Regions from separate parts of the Salipiger sp. ABN3_019 genome, predicted to be linked through region 1. Evidence: riboswitches for the same ligand, from Rfam matches in the RefSeq annotation. Region 1 holds a riboswitch; each other region holds the start of a gene.

What was found. Region 1 has a riboswitch for thiamine pyrophosphate ahead of ACXAD2_RS13530 (thiamine ABC transporter substrate-binding protein). Riboswitches for the same ligand answer to the same signal wherever they lie in the genome.
Region 2: another riboswitch for thiamine pyrophosphate. It lies ahead of thiC (phosphomethylpyrimidine synthase ThiC); the one in region 1 lies ahead of ACXAD2_RS13530 (thiamine ABC transporter substrate-binding protein).
Region 3: another riboswitch for thiamine pyrophosphate. It lies ahead of thiD (bifunctional hydroxymethylpyrimidine kinase/phosphomethylpyrimidine kinase); the one in region 1 lies ahead of ACXAD2_RS13530 (thiamine ABC transporter substrate-binding protein).

The regions. Positions count from the first base shown of each region.
Region 1 is NZ_JBSWTP010000009.1:1,115,405-1,119,677, forward strand. Features, by position in the region: gene ACXAD2_RS13525 (thiamine/thiamine pyrophosphate ABC transporter permease ThiP) at 1-1,004, opposite strand, end outside; gene ACXAD2_RS13530 (thiamine ABC transporter substrate-binding protein) at 980-1,960, opposite strand; TPP riboswitch at 2,012-2,121, opposite strand; gene aroC (chorismate synthase) at 2,301-3,401, shown strand; gene ACXAD2_RS13540 (methyl-accepting chemotaxis protein) at 3,551-4,273, opposite strand, start outside.
Region 2 is NZ_JBSWTP010000009.1:2,621,769-2,626,041, reverse strand. Features, by position in the region: gene ACXAD2_RS20870 (ABC transporter substrate-binding protein) at 1-979, opposite strand, end outside; gene fabD (ACP S-malonyltransferase) at 1,277-2,212, shown strand; TPP riboswitch at 2,409-2,527, shown strand; gene thiC (phosphomethylpyrimidine synthase ThiC) at 2,657-4,273, shown strand, end outside.
Region 3 is NZ_JBSWTP010000009.1:2,617,397-2,621,669, reverse strand. Features, by position in the region: gene thiC (phosphomethylpyrimidine synthase ThiC) at 1-90, shown strand, start outside; gene thiM (hydroxyethylthiazole kinase) at 87-887, shown strand; gene thiE (thiamine phosphate synthase) at 884-1,513, shown strand; gene thiD (bifunctional hydroxymethylpyrimidine kinase/phosphomethylpyrimidine kinase) at 1,510-2,319, opposite strand; TPP riboswitch at 2,382-2,500, opposite strand; gene ACXAD2_RS20840 (dipeptidase) at 2,619-3,677, opposite strand; gene ACXAD2_RS20835 (hypothetical protein) at 3,702-4,273, opposite strand, start outside.

The sequences.
Region 1 (4,273 bases):
AGCAGGCACAGGAGCGTCGAGGCCAGCGCCACGGTCAGTGAATTCCACGCTGCCTCCCAGCTGCTGGCGCCCAGTTGCAGCAGCCCGGGCAGGCCGCGCGCCACCACCATGCCGAGCGGCGTCAGCAGGAAGAGCGCGGCGAGGGCGATCCACGCGATGTCCGCCGCCCGGGAGAGCCCCGCACGCCCGTCCCAGCGGGTCACCATCCTGTCGAGTCCCGCACCAAAGCCGCCGCCGGTGCCAAGCCGCAGCGCCACCAGCCCCGCCGCCAGTGCCAGCGCCAGCTGGATCACCGAGAGCAGCGCCGCGCGGCCGAGGTCGAAATCAAAGCGCACCGCCTGATAGATCGCCAGCTCGACGGTGGTGGCGCGCGGGCCGCCGCCCAGCGTCAGCGCCACCGCAAAGCTCGACAGGCAGATCACGAAGATCACCGCGAAGGCCCCGGGCGCGATGCGCAGCACCATGGGCGCCTCGAGGGTGCGCAGCATCGCCCATGGCGAGAGCCCCAGCGAGGCGGCGAGGCGAAAGCGTTCGGCGGGGATCGCCAGCCAGCCCTGCAGCAGCAGCCGGGTCGCCAACGGCAGGTTGAAGAACACATGCGCCAGCACAACGCCATGCAGGCCGTAGATGCTGAAGCCGGGCAGTCCGACCGCCCGCAGCGCCGCGTTGACCATGCCGTTCTGGCCGAAGACCGCCAGCAGCCCCAGCACCGCCACGATCGTCGGCAGGATGAACGGCGCACCCAGAAGCGAGATCAGCAGCCCGCGCCCCGGAAAGCGCCGTCGTGCCAGCGCGCGGGCAACCGGGATCGCCAGCGCGACCGAGAACAGTGCCGAAAGACAGGCCTGCCAGAGTGTGAAGCGCAACGCCTGCCAGTCGCCGGGGCCAAGGCTGCCCCAGCCACCAGCCCGCGCCAGCACCGCCGCGACCGGGCCCAGCACCAGTGCCAGCACCAGCCCGCCCGCGGCAAGCGCCGCGATTATTGCGAGAGGCCGCGACGCCATGCCTCGATCGCCTCATCCCGCAGCGCGGCGGCCTCGTCCTCGGAGTAGAACAGCACCTTGCTTGGCAGTTCGAGCTCCTTGAACCCTTCGGGCCAGTCCTCATGCGGCAGGGCGGCGGGGAAGGACCAGTTGCCGGTCGCGATCATCTGCTGGAACTCGGGCGTCAGGATGAAATCCATGAAGTCCTGCGCCAGCTCCGGCTGATCGGTGGTGGCGACCTTTGCGGCCAGTTCGACCATGAAATAATTGCCCTCGGGGAAGATCAGCGCCTTCTTGGTGTGATCGTCCTCGGCGATGATGTGATAGGCGGGCGAGGTGGTGTAGCTCAGCACCATGTCGGCCTCGCCATCGGTGAAAAGGCCGTAGCTTTCCGACCAGCCCTTGGTGACGGTGAGGATCTTCGGCGCCAGCTTGCGCCATGCGTCCTCGGCCCCATCGCCAAACACCGCTTGGGCCCAGAGCGCCATCGCGAGGCCCGAGATCGAACTGCGCGGGTCCTGAATGACGATCTTCAGATCATCCGGCGCGTCGAGCAGCTCGGCAAAGCTGGTGGGCGGCTCGGACAGGCGGGTGGTGTCGTAGATGAAGGCCGTCTCGCCGTAGTTGTAGGGAAGGAAGGTGTCGTCGGTCCAGTCGATCGGCAGGGTGAGCGGCGAGAGGTCCACGCCATGCGGCGCGAAGAGGCCGCTTTCGCGGGCCTTCTTGGTCACATCGGTGTTGAGGCCAAAGACCACATCGGCCTCGGTCTGATCACCTTCGAGCAGCAGACGCGGCAGCAGGTCGCCGGGTTTGAACTGCAGATCGCAGCCGCAGCGCGCTTCGAACATCTCTTCGATCTTTGGGCCGGGGCCCCATTCCGAGACGACGTAATCGCCTGCGTAGACGGTCAGAACGGGCTCTTGCGCCAGCGCCGTGCTGGCAAAGAGACATCCCGCTGCAAAACTGATGGCCTTCATGGCATCCTCCAAATTTGCGGCGAGAGGGCAAGATGGGCCGGGGCGCGCGGGGCCTTGGGCCGTGACCTTCCCTCCGCCGGTGTTAACCGGGTCAGGTTCAACGGGTTCGCGTGGGTCGCATCTCAGCCGGCGCGGATCGCGCGGCACCCCGAGGTAGCGCAAGACCTAGCCGGGGGCGGGGCCTCTGACAAGGGAATTGCGCGCGGTGCCCCGCGTCGTCCAGTGTCGTCCGGTGTCGTCCCGTGTCGCTGTTTGTTGCGGAAATTCCTTGAGACAGGGGCCGCGCTGGCCTAACAGGCTTGGCGAGCAGACCCCGCGGCCCGACACAGGAGACATCCCCATGAGCCTCAACACTTTCGGCCATCTCTTCCGTGTGACCACATGGGGCGAAAGCCATGGCCCGGCGCTTGGCGCGACGGTGGATGGCTGCCCGCCGGGTGTGAAGATCGACGAGGCCGCGCTTCAGCACTGGATGGACCTGCGCAAGCCGGGCCAGAACAAATACACCACCCAGCGGCGCGAGCCCGACGCGGTGAAAATCCTCTCCGGCGTCTTCGAAGGGCAGACCACGGGCACGCCGGTGCAGCTGATGATCGAGAACACCGACCAGCGGTCCAAGGATTACTCCGAGATCGCGGCCAAGTTCCGCCCCGGGCACGCCGACATCACCTATCACCAGAAGTACGGCATCCGCGATTACCGCGGCGGCGGGCGTTCTTCGGCGCGCGAGACGGCGGCGCGGGTGGCTGCGGGCGGTCTGGCGCGGGCGGCGCTGGCCGAGCTGGCGCCGAGCGTGTCGATCACTGGCTACATGGTGCAGATGGGCCCGCAGGCGATCGACCGCTCGCGCTTTGACTGGGACGAGATCGCCCGCAACCCGTTCTGGTGCCCCGATGCCGAAACCGCCGAGGGCTGGGCGGATTATCTCGACGGCCTGCGCAAGTCCGGCGACAGCGTCGGCGCGGTGATCGAGGTGGTCGCGCGCGGCGTCCCCGCGGGGCTGGGCGCGCCGATTTACGGCAAGCTCGACACTGATCTGGCGGCGGCGATGATGTCGATCAACGCGGTGAAGGGTGTGGAAATCGGCGAAGGCATGGCTGCGGCGGCGCTGACCGGCTCTGCCAATGCCGACGAGATCACCATGGGGCCGGATGGGCCGGTATACAGTTCGAACCACGCGGGCGGCGTGCTGGGCGGGATTTCCACCGGCCAGGACGTGGTGGTGCGTTTCGCGGTGAAGCCGACGTCTTCGATCCTGACGCCGCGCAAGACGCTGACGGTGGACGGCGAGGAAACCGACATCGTCACCAAGGGCCGCCACGATCCCTGCGTCGGCATTCGCGCGGTGCCGGTAGGCGAGGCGATGATGGCCTGTGTCATCCTTGATCACCTCTTGCTGCACCGTGGTCAGATCGGCACCAATCGCGGTCAGATCGGCTGATCTGGGCGCCTCCGCCTCCGCCTCTGCCACTGCCACTGCCTCTGGCGCAGTCGCTTTTGCCTGTGGTGTCAGGCGGGCCACGCAGTTGAGGGACGGGGGCGTCAGAGCTGCTCAGCCCGGGCCGCGGAGACGCGCAAGAAGCCCCCGCGTTAGAACTCTTCCCAGCTTACGTCATCGCCCGCGACGGCGCGCTTCGGCGCGGGCTGGGATTGGGCAGCCGGAACCGAAGGCGGCGCAGGCTCGAAGCTTTCGATGGGCGCGGCCACTGGTGTGACATCTTGAGTTTCCGCAGCTTCGACGCCCATAAAGCGATTGAGCTGCGTGGAGAGGCGTTCCGCTTCGCTGCTGAGTTGGTCGCTTGCGGTGCTGGTCTCGCCGACCATCGCGGCGTTCTGTTGCGTGACCTTGTCCAGTTCGGCCACGCCCACGTTGATTTCCTGAAGTCCTGCCGCTTGCTCCTTGGCGGCGGTGGCAATCTCGGCGACCAGATCAGAAACCTCGCTGACATTGCGCACGATGTCCGAGAGCGCGGTGCCCGTCTGTTCCACCAATTGCCCGCCATCCTTCACCTGCTGCGAGCTGTTGGACACCAGCGCTTTGATCTCTCTCGCCAACTCCGAGGCGCGCTGTGCCAGAGAGCGGACCTCTGAGGCGACGACCGAGAAGCCTTTGCCCGACTCTCCGGCACGGGCCGCTTCGACGCCCGCGTTGAGCGCCAGAAGATTGGTCTGGAAGGCGATGTCGTCGATCACACCGATGATCTGGGTGATCTGGTCGGAAGAGGCGGCGATGGAGCCCATGGCCGTCAGCGCCTTTTCCATTACGGCGCCGCCTTCCTCGGCGCGGCGGCGTCCTTCGCCCACGCGGCGGTC
Region 2 (4,273 bases), 1.5 Mb from region 1:
CGATGGCGGCGGCGACCGAGAGCGCGGTCAGATAGCCGACGTTGCTGCCGTTTTTCGGAGTTTCGCCGAACATCTCTTCATAAGCCTCGACGAACGCACCGCCGGGCGTGTCGGCGGCAAAATCGTACCAAGGGTAGCCGGTGACGAACCAGCCCTCGGGAGCCTCCTCGCCGAGCGGCTCGAAATACTCCGGCTCACCGGTCAGCAGCCCGTAGACGTCGCGCCCGTCGAAGAGGCCGCGGTCGGTGCCCTGACGGACGAATTTGGCCAGATCGGTGCCGAAGGTGACGTTGTAGATCGCGTCGGGCTTGGCGCGCTCCAGCGCCTGTACCTCGGCGCCGGCGTCGATCTTGAACAGCGCGGGCCATTGCTCGGCGACGAACTCCACCTCGGGCTTGAGCCGCTTGAGGTTTGCCTTGAAGGCCTCGACCGCCTCGGTGCCATAGGCGTAATTCGGCGCGATGGTGGCATAGCGGATGGCGTCGGTGGTTGCCGCCTGCTCGGCCAGCATCGCCGCCTGCACCCATGTCGAGGTGCGCAACCGGAAGGTGTAGGGATTGCCCGAGCCCCAGACCAGCGTATCGGCCAGCGGCTCGGAGGCGAGATAGACATGCTGTTTCTCGGCGGCGTAGGAGCTGAGCGCCAGCCCGACATTGCTGAGGATCGTACCGGTGAGCATCACCGTGCCATCGCGGGTCATCAGTTCTTCGGCGATGCGCACCGCCTCGGCGGGATCGCCCTGATCGTCGCGGAAGACGAACTCCAGATGGCGGCCCAGCACGCCGCCGTCCGCATTGATTTCGCTGACCGCCAGTTCGATGCCCTTGCGGTAGGGCTCGGCGAAGGCTGCAAGGCGCTTGTAGTGGTTGATGTCGCCGATCTTGATCGGGGCATCCGTGCTGTCCTGGGCGAGCGCGGCGGCCGGGACCAGCGCCAATGCGGCGGCGGTGGCGAGAACGGTGCGTCGAAGCAGGGTCATTGCGGCGTCTTTCTCCTGTTGCGCGGCGCGGGGGCAGGCCGCTGCGACCCTCTTACGCCGGAACGCCGCCTCTTACCAAGGTGCTGTGCGGGAGTTTTCGGGTGGCGCCACTTCCGGGGGCGCTGCCCCCGCCGCGCAAGCGCGCGGCTCCCCCGGCGTATTTTTGAAGAGAAGAAGCCTGTGGGGACGCTTGGCGGGGGCGCTCAGCGGGGGCGTTGCGCGACGCGGCGCTTGGCGCTAGGACTGCGCGCCAAAGCGCGCCAAAACCCGACCGCGCGAGCCTTAGGAGAGACGATCATGACGCGAGCCTTCATCTTCCCCGGTCAGGGGGCGCAGACCATCGGCATGGGCAAGGCGCTGGCCGAGGCCTATCCGGCGGCGAAAGCCGTGTTCGACGAGGTGGACGCAGCGCTGGGCGAGAGCCTCTCGTCGCTGATCTGGGACGGCGACATCGAAACGCTCACCCTCACCGAAAACGCTCAGCCCGCGCTGATGGCGACCTCGCTGGCAGCGATGCGCGCGCTCGAGGCCGAGGGCATCGAGATCGGAGCGGCCAGCTTCGTCGCAGGTCACTCGCTGGGCGAATATTCGGCGCTGACCGCCGCGGGCGCGCTGAGCGTTGGCGATGCGGCGAAACTGCTGCGCACCCGTGGCAAGGCCATGCAGCAGGCAGTGCCGGTGGGTCAGGGCGCCATGGCGGCGCTGCTGGGCCTCGATCTGGCGACCGCCCGCGCCGTCGCCGAAGAGGCGGCGCAGGGCGAGGTCTGCGCCGCGGCCAATGACAACGACCCGTCGCAGGTGGTGATCTCGGGCGACAAGGCAGCGGTCGAACGCGCCGTGGAGATCGCCAAGGAGAAGGGCGCCAAGCGCGCGCTGCTGCTGCCGGTGAGCGCCCCCTTCCACTGCGCACTGATGGCCCCCGCCGCCGAGGTGATGGCCGAGGCGCTGGAGCAGGTCGACATTACCGCGCCCAAGGTGCCGCTTGTGGCCAATGTGATCGCCGAGGCGGTGACCGATCCCGCCCGCATCCGCGCGCTGCTGGTCGAGCAGGTCACCGGCTCGGTGCGCTGGCGCAAGTCGGTCGAGTATATGGTCGCGCAGGGCGCGGATGAGTTCTGGGAGATTGGCGCGGGCAAGGCGCTCTCGGGCATGGTGAAGCGCATTCACCGCCCGGCCACGCTGCGCAACATCGGCGCGCCCGACGACGTGAAGGCCGCGCTCGAAGCGGTCTGAGGCGCGCCTCACCTCTGCCAACAGCAAACAAGGGCGGTGCCATGCGGCGCCGCCCTTCGTGCATTCCGGGCGTGCGCATGCTGGGCGCGGCCTGCGCCTTTCATTGTTCCACAAATACGCCTCCGACCGCCTTCGCCCGCCCCCCGCCGGGCCGAGGCCGCACCTTGACGCCCGACCCGACTCGCCGCAGGGTGGCGCCACTCACCCGGGGGGTCCCGACAAGGGGCTGAGATTCTGCTGGCGTTCGCGCAGCGCAGTGACCCGACGAACCTGATCCAGTTCATACTGGCGTAGGGATGGTGCACTGGCGTTGCCGGGGGCTCTGCGCCCCGGATCTTGCGGATAGGACAAGCGGGGCAGACCCGCGCCTTGGCCGCAGCGATGTCACCCCATTCACGCACCGGAACTGGGTCTCCACCGCTTCGAGCTTGGAGGCTCCGACCGATGAAAGACCTGACCCCAACAGTCACCTGCGGGCCGCTGCCCGCCTCGCGGCGCGTCTGGCATGAGGGCACGCTGCACCCGCAGATCCGCGTGCCGATGCGCGAGATCGACCTGCACCCGTCCGCCGGTGAGCCGCCGGTCACCGTCTATGACAGCTCCGGCCCCTATACCGACCCCGGCGCCGAGATCGCCATCGACCGCGGTCTGCCGCGCCTGCGCGAGGGCTGGGTTCGCGCCCGCGCCGACACCGAAAGCTACGATGGCCGCCATGTGAAGCCCGAGGACAATGGCTTTGCCGAAGGCGCGCGGCTGGTGCCCGAGTTTCCCGTCCGCCATGCGCCGCGCCGGGGCAAGGACGGCAAAGCGGTCACCCAGATGGCCTATGCCCGCGCCGGGATCGTCACGCCGGAGATGGAGTTCGTCGCCATCCGCGAGAACCTCGGGCGCAAGGCCGCCAAGGCGCAGCTCGAACGCGACGGGCAGGACTGGGGCGCGTCGATCCCTGACCATGTGACGCCGGAGTTCGTGCGCGATGAGATCGCCCGGGGCCGCGCGATCATCCCCGCCAACATCAACCACCCCGAGCTTGAGCCGATGATCATCGGGCGCAACTTTCTGGTGAAGATCAACGCCAATATCGGCAACTCGGCGGTGACCTCCTCGATGGCCGAGGAGGTGGAGAAAATGGTCTGGGCGACGCGCTGGGGGGCCGACACGGTCATGGACCTGTCGACCGGGCGCAACATCCACAACATCCGCGACTGGATCCTGCGCAACGCGCCGGTGCCCATCGGCACGGTGCCGCTCTATCAGGCGCTGGAGAAGGTCGGCGGCATCGCCGAGGACCTGAGCTGGGAGGTGTTTCGCGACACGCTGATCGAGCAGGCCGAGCAGGGGGTGGATTACTTCACCATCCACGCGGGCGTGCGCCTGCACATGATCCCGATGACGGTGAACCGGGTGACCGGGATCGTCAGTCGCGGCGGTTCGATCATGGCCAAATGGTGCCTGCACCACCACCGCGAGAGCTTCCTCTACGAGCATTTCGACGAGATCTGCGAGATCGCGCGGGCCTATGACGTGTCGTTCTCGCTGGGTGACGGGCTGCGCCCCGGATTTATCGCCGACGCCAACGACGAGGCGCAGTTCGCCGAGTTGGAAACGCTGGGCGAGTTGACGCAGGTGGCATGGAAGCACGAGTGTCAGGTGATGATCGAGGGGCCGGGCCATGTGGCCATGCACAAGATCAAGGCCAATATGGACAAGCAGCTTGAGACCTGCGGCGAGGCGCCGTTCTACACGCTCGGGCCGCTCACCACGGATATCGCGCCGGGCTATGATCACATCACCAGCGGCATCGGGGCGGCGATGATCGGTTGGTTCGGCACGGCGATGCTGTGCTACGTGACGCCCAAGGAGCACCTTGGCCTGCCGGACCGCGACGATGTGAAGACCGGGGTGATCACCTATAAGATCGCCGCCCATGCCGCCGATCTCGCCAAGGGCCACCCGGCGGCGCAGATCCGCGACGATGCGCTTTCGCGCGCCCGCTTCGAGTTCCGCTGGGAGGATCAGTTCAATCTCGCGCTCGATCCCGACACGGCGCGGTCCATGCAT
Region 3 (4,273 bases), 1.5 Mb from region 1:
GAGGCCCAGAAAGAGGGCATGGCGAAGATGGCCGAAAAATTTCGCGAAGGCGGCGCGCTTTATCTGCCGCTGAAGGAGGACAAGGCATGACATCCGGACTGCTGTTGAAGGAGATGCGCGACACCAATCCGCTGGTGCAATGCATCACCAACTACGTGGCGATGAACATCGCCGCGAACGTGCTGCTGGCGGCGGGGGCCTCGCCGGCCATGGTCTCGGACGCCGAGGAGGCTGGCGAGTTCGCGGGTATCGCCCATGCGCTGACGGTCAACATCGGCACTTTGTCCGAGCCTTTCGTCGAAGGGATGCGCGCGGCCATCGCCGGGGCGCAGGCGGCGGGCAAGCCATGGGTGCTTGATCCGGTGGCCTGTCAGGCGACCGGGCTGCGGCGGCGGGTCTCGGCCGAACTGCTGGCGCTGAAGCCGACGGTGGTGCGCGGCAATGCCTCCGAAATCCTCTCGCTCGCCGGAGAGGTCAGTCGCGGGCAGGGCGTCGACGGGCGCGACGGGGTGGAGGCCGCCGAGGCCGCCGCCCGCGCGCTGGCGCGGCAGACCGGCGGTGTGGTGGCGGTGACCGGGGCGGTGGATTTCGTCACCGACGGCAGCCGCGGCGTGCGGATCGGCGGCGGCTCGCCTTGGATGCCGCTGAACACCGCGCTTGGCTGTTCGCTCACCGGCCTTTGCGGGGCTTATGTGGGGCTCGGCGGCGACCCGTTCGAGGCCACCGTCGCGGCGCTCTCTCACTACGCCGTGGCCGGGAGCCACGCGCATGAGGATGCGACGGGGCCGGGTAGTTTCGCGCCCCGCTTCCTCGACGCGCTGCATGCGCTGACGCCCGAGGCGCTGGACGCCGGGGCCGATCTGCGGGTGCTGGAGGATGCCGAATGAGGCGCTTTGACCTGTCGGTCTATCTGGTACTTGATCCCGGCCTCTGCGCCGGGATCGGCATGGTCGAAACGGCGCGGCTGGCGGTGCAGGGCGGCGCCACGATGGTGCAACTGCGCGACAAGGACGGCGGCACCGTGCGAATGATCGAGACCGGGCGGGCGCTGAAGGCGGCGCTGGCGGGCTCTGGCGCGCTGCTCATCGTCAATGACGACGTCGAGGCTGCGCGGGTGATCGGCGCGGATGGGCTGCACGTGGGGCAGGGCGATATGACCCCCGCCGAGGCGCGGGCGCGGGTCGGCCCGGAGATGCTGCTGGGGCTCTCGGTGGAAAGCCCGGAACTGGCGCGGGCGGCTCCGCCCGCGCTGGTGGATTATGTGGGAGCCGGGCCGGTCTTTGCCACGCCCACCAAGCCCGACCACAAGCAGCCCGTGGGCTGGGATGGGCTGGCGGCGCAGGTGGCGGCGTGCCCGGTGCCCGCGGTGGCCATCGGCGGGCTGAAGGCGCATCATGCCGCGCCCGCGAAAGAGGCGGGAGCGCAGGGCCTTGCCGTGGTCTCTGCGATCTGCGGCCAGCCGGACCCTGCGGCAGCGGCGCGGGAGATTGCCCGCGCCTGGGCCGCGGCCTAGCCCCACATCTCGTGAAAATGGTGCAGCGGCCCGTGGCCGCCGCCCACCTGCAGCCGGTCCGACGCGGCCAGCGCGCCTTGCAGGTAGCGCTTCGCCTCGTCCACTGCCTCGGGCAGCGTCTTGCGTGGCAGCAGCGCGGCGATGGCGGCGGAGAGCGTGCAGCCGGTGCCGTGGTCGTTCTTGGTGGCGATGCGCGGCGCGCTGTAACTGCGGGTCTGGCCCTGCCACCACAGAAGGTCGGTGCTCTCGGGGCTGCCGGTCAGATGGCCGCCCTTGAGCAGCACCGCCTCTGGTCCCATGGCGGCCAGCGCGGGCAGTTCCTTGACCATCTCCTCAGCGCTCCAGTCCTCGCCGCGCGAGAGCAGCACGGCCGCCTCGGGCAGGTTGGGGGTGATCAGCGTCGCCAGCGGCACCAGATCCGCGCGCAGCGCCGCGACCGCCTCGGGGTCGAGCAGCGCGTCGCCGCTTTTGGCCACCATCACCGGATCGAACACGATGTTGCGCGCGCCATGGGGCCGCAACCGCTCGGCCACGGCGCGGATGATCCCGGCGTTGGCGACCATGCCGATCTTCACCGCGTCGACCCGCACATCGTCGAAGACCGCGTCGATCTGCGCCGCGACGAACTCTGGCGGCAGCGCCTCGACCGCGCGCACCCCGCGCGTGTTCTGCGCGACCACGGCGGTGATCACGCTCATGCCGTAGGCACGGTTGGCGCTGAAGGCCTTGAGATCGGCCTGAATCCCCGCACCGCCCGAGGGGTCGGTGCCCGCGATGGTCAGCACGTTGGGGATGCGGGGTGGCATAGGGGAAGTTGTGTCGGGGGTGTTCAAGGGCGCGGCCTCCATAAATGAGGCCGGCGAGGGCATGCGGTCAGCTCCACCTGTCCCTTCGCCGGCATGATCCGGATCAGGTTCAAAGGGTCACTGCGCCGCACGCATGCCAGCAGTATCTCAGCCCCTTGCCGGGACCCCCCTAGGTGCGGAGGACCCTAGCAGATGCGGCCGGGTGCGAAAGCCCAAAGGCTGCAGAGAGCCGGGGGCGCTGCCCCCGGACCCCCGGGATATTTGCGTCTAGACGAAGCGGCAAGCGCTTCGGCAGGGCGTTATGCGCCCCAGGTTTTGCGCAGCACGCGCAGCCAGTTGCCGGAGCAGAGCTTTTCCATCAGCGCGGCGTCGAAGCCATGGGCGGTCATGGCGGCGCGCAGATTGGGCAGACCGGCGATGTCGGTGATGCCCTCGGGCACCGTCGCACCGTCGAAATCCGAGCCGAAGCCGACGCGGTCCTCGCCCAGTTTCTCGATCAAATGGTCGAAGTGGCGCAGCACCACGTCGAGGCTGCAGGAGGGATCGATCCGCCCGTCGGGGCGCAGGAAGGCCGAGGCGAAGTTGACGCCGACCATACCGTCGCTCTCGGCGATCATCGCAAGCTGGCGGTCGGTGAGGTTGCGCGCATGCGGGGTGACCGCATAGGCGTTGGAATGGGTGGCGACCAGCGGCGCATCGGTCAGCGCGGCCACATCGTCGACGCCCTTTTCGTTGAGATGCGACAGGTCGATCATGATCTTGAGATCATTGCATTCCTTGACCAGCCGCTTGCCCGCTTCGGAGAGCCCGTCGCCGATATCCGGCGTCGAGGGGAAGCGGAAGGGCACGCCATTGCCGAAGATCGTCGGGCGCGACCAGACCGGGCCGAGCGAGCGCAGCCCACGGGCGTGCAGCTCGTGCAGTTCGCTCAGGTCCGGGCCGATCGCTTCGGCGCCCTCGAGGTGCAGCACAGCGGCCATCTTGGGGCCGGTCAGCGCGACCTCGATCTCGGCGGCGGTGGTGCAGGGGGTGATGGCGCCCGCCTCGGCCAGCGCCTCGAAGGCCTCGACCCCCTTCCACGTGGTCTCCAGCGCCTCGGCATGGGGGATCATGTCGGGCAGCGGCAGGTCGTATTGCGGCTGCGCCATCGCGTCCATGTCGTCGCCCGACTTCGAGGGGCTGGGCACGAAGACCGCGAAAAAGCCACCGCCGAACCCGCCCGAGCGCGCGCGCGGCAGGTCAATGTGGCCGCTGCTCAGCCCGCCGACCACGTCGCTGGCACTGACGGCGCCGCGCAGCAGGCGCAGCAGCAGATCATTATGGCCGTCAAAGATGGGCGGGGTCTGGGCAAGGCTCATAGGGGAACTTTCGCGAGTTGGAGGTCAGAGAATGAGATAGCCGAGGGCAAGCACCCATGCCGACAGCAGAAGCAGCATGCAGATCATGTAGCTGCCGTTCCAGCGCAGACCGACGTGGCGGGCGCTGACGTTGCCGAAACTTCCCACCAGCAGCGTGGTGGCGGTGAAGGGCGAACTGATGCCGCCCAAGGCCCAGCCCGCGGTGATCGACACCACGATGGCCTCGGGCGCGACGCCAAGCTCGGAGGCGGCGGGCACCAGCGGCGCGATCAGCGTCACGGCAAGGATCGGGTTCATGCCAAGCTGGCCAAGCAGCGGGATGATCCAGACGAAGCTGACCAGCACCAGCGCGGGCGGCAGGTCTTCGGGATGGAAGCCCGAGGCCTTGACCAGCGGTGCGAGCAGCGGCGCGCCGACGGTGCCAATGAAACCGGCCATCATCAGCAGCGTCACCTCGCCACGATAGGCGGGCAGTTCGGTGAAGGCGAAGGTGCGGGCGCGCTCGCGCAGCGGCGGATTGCCCTCGCGCTTTTGCAGCAGCGCCCAGGCTGCGGCCATACAGGGCACCACCAGCAGCACCAGCGCGATGATGCGCA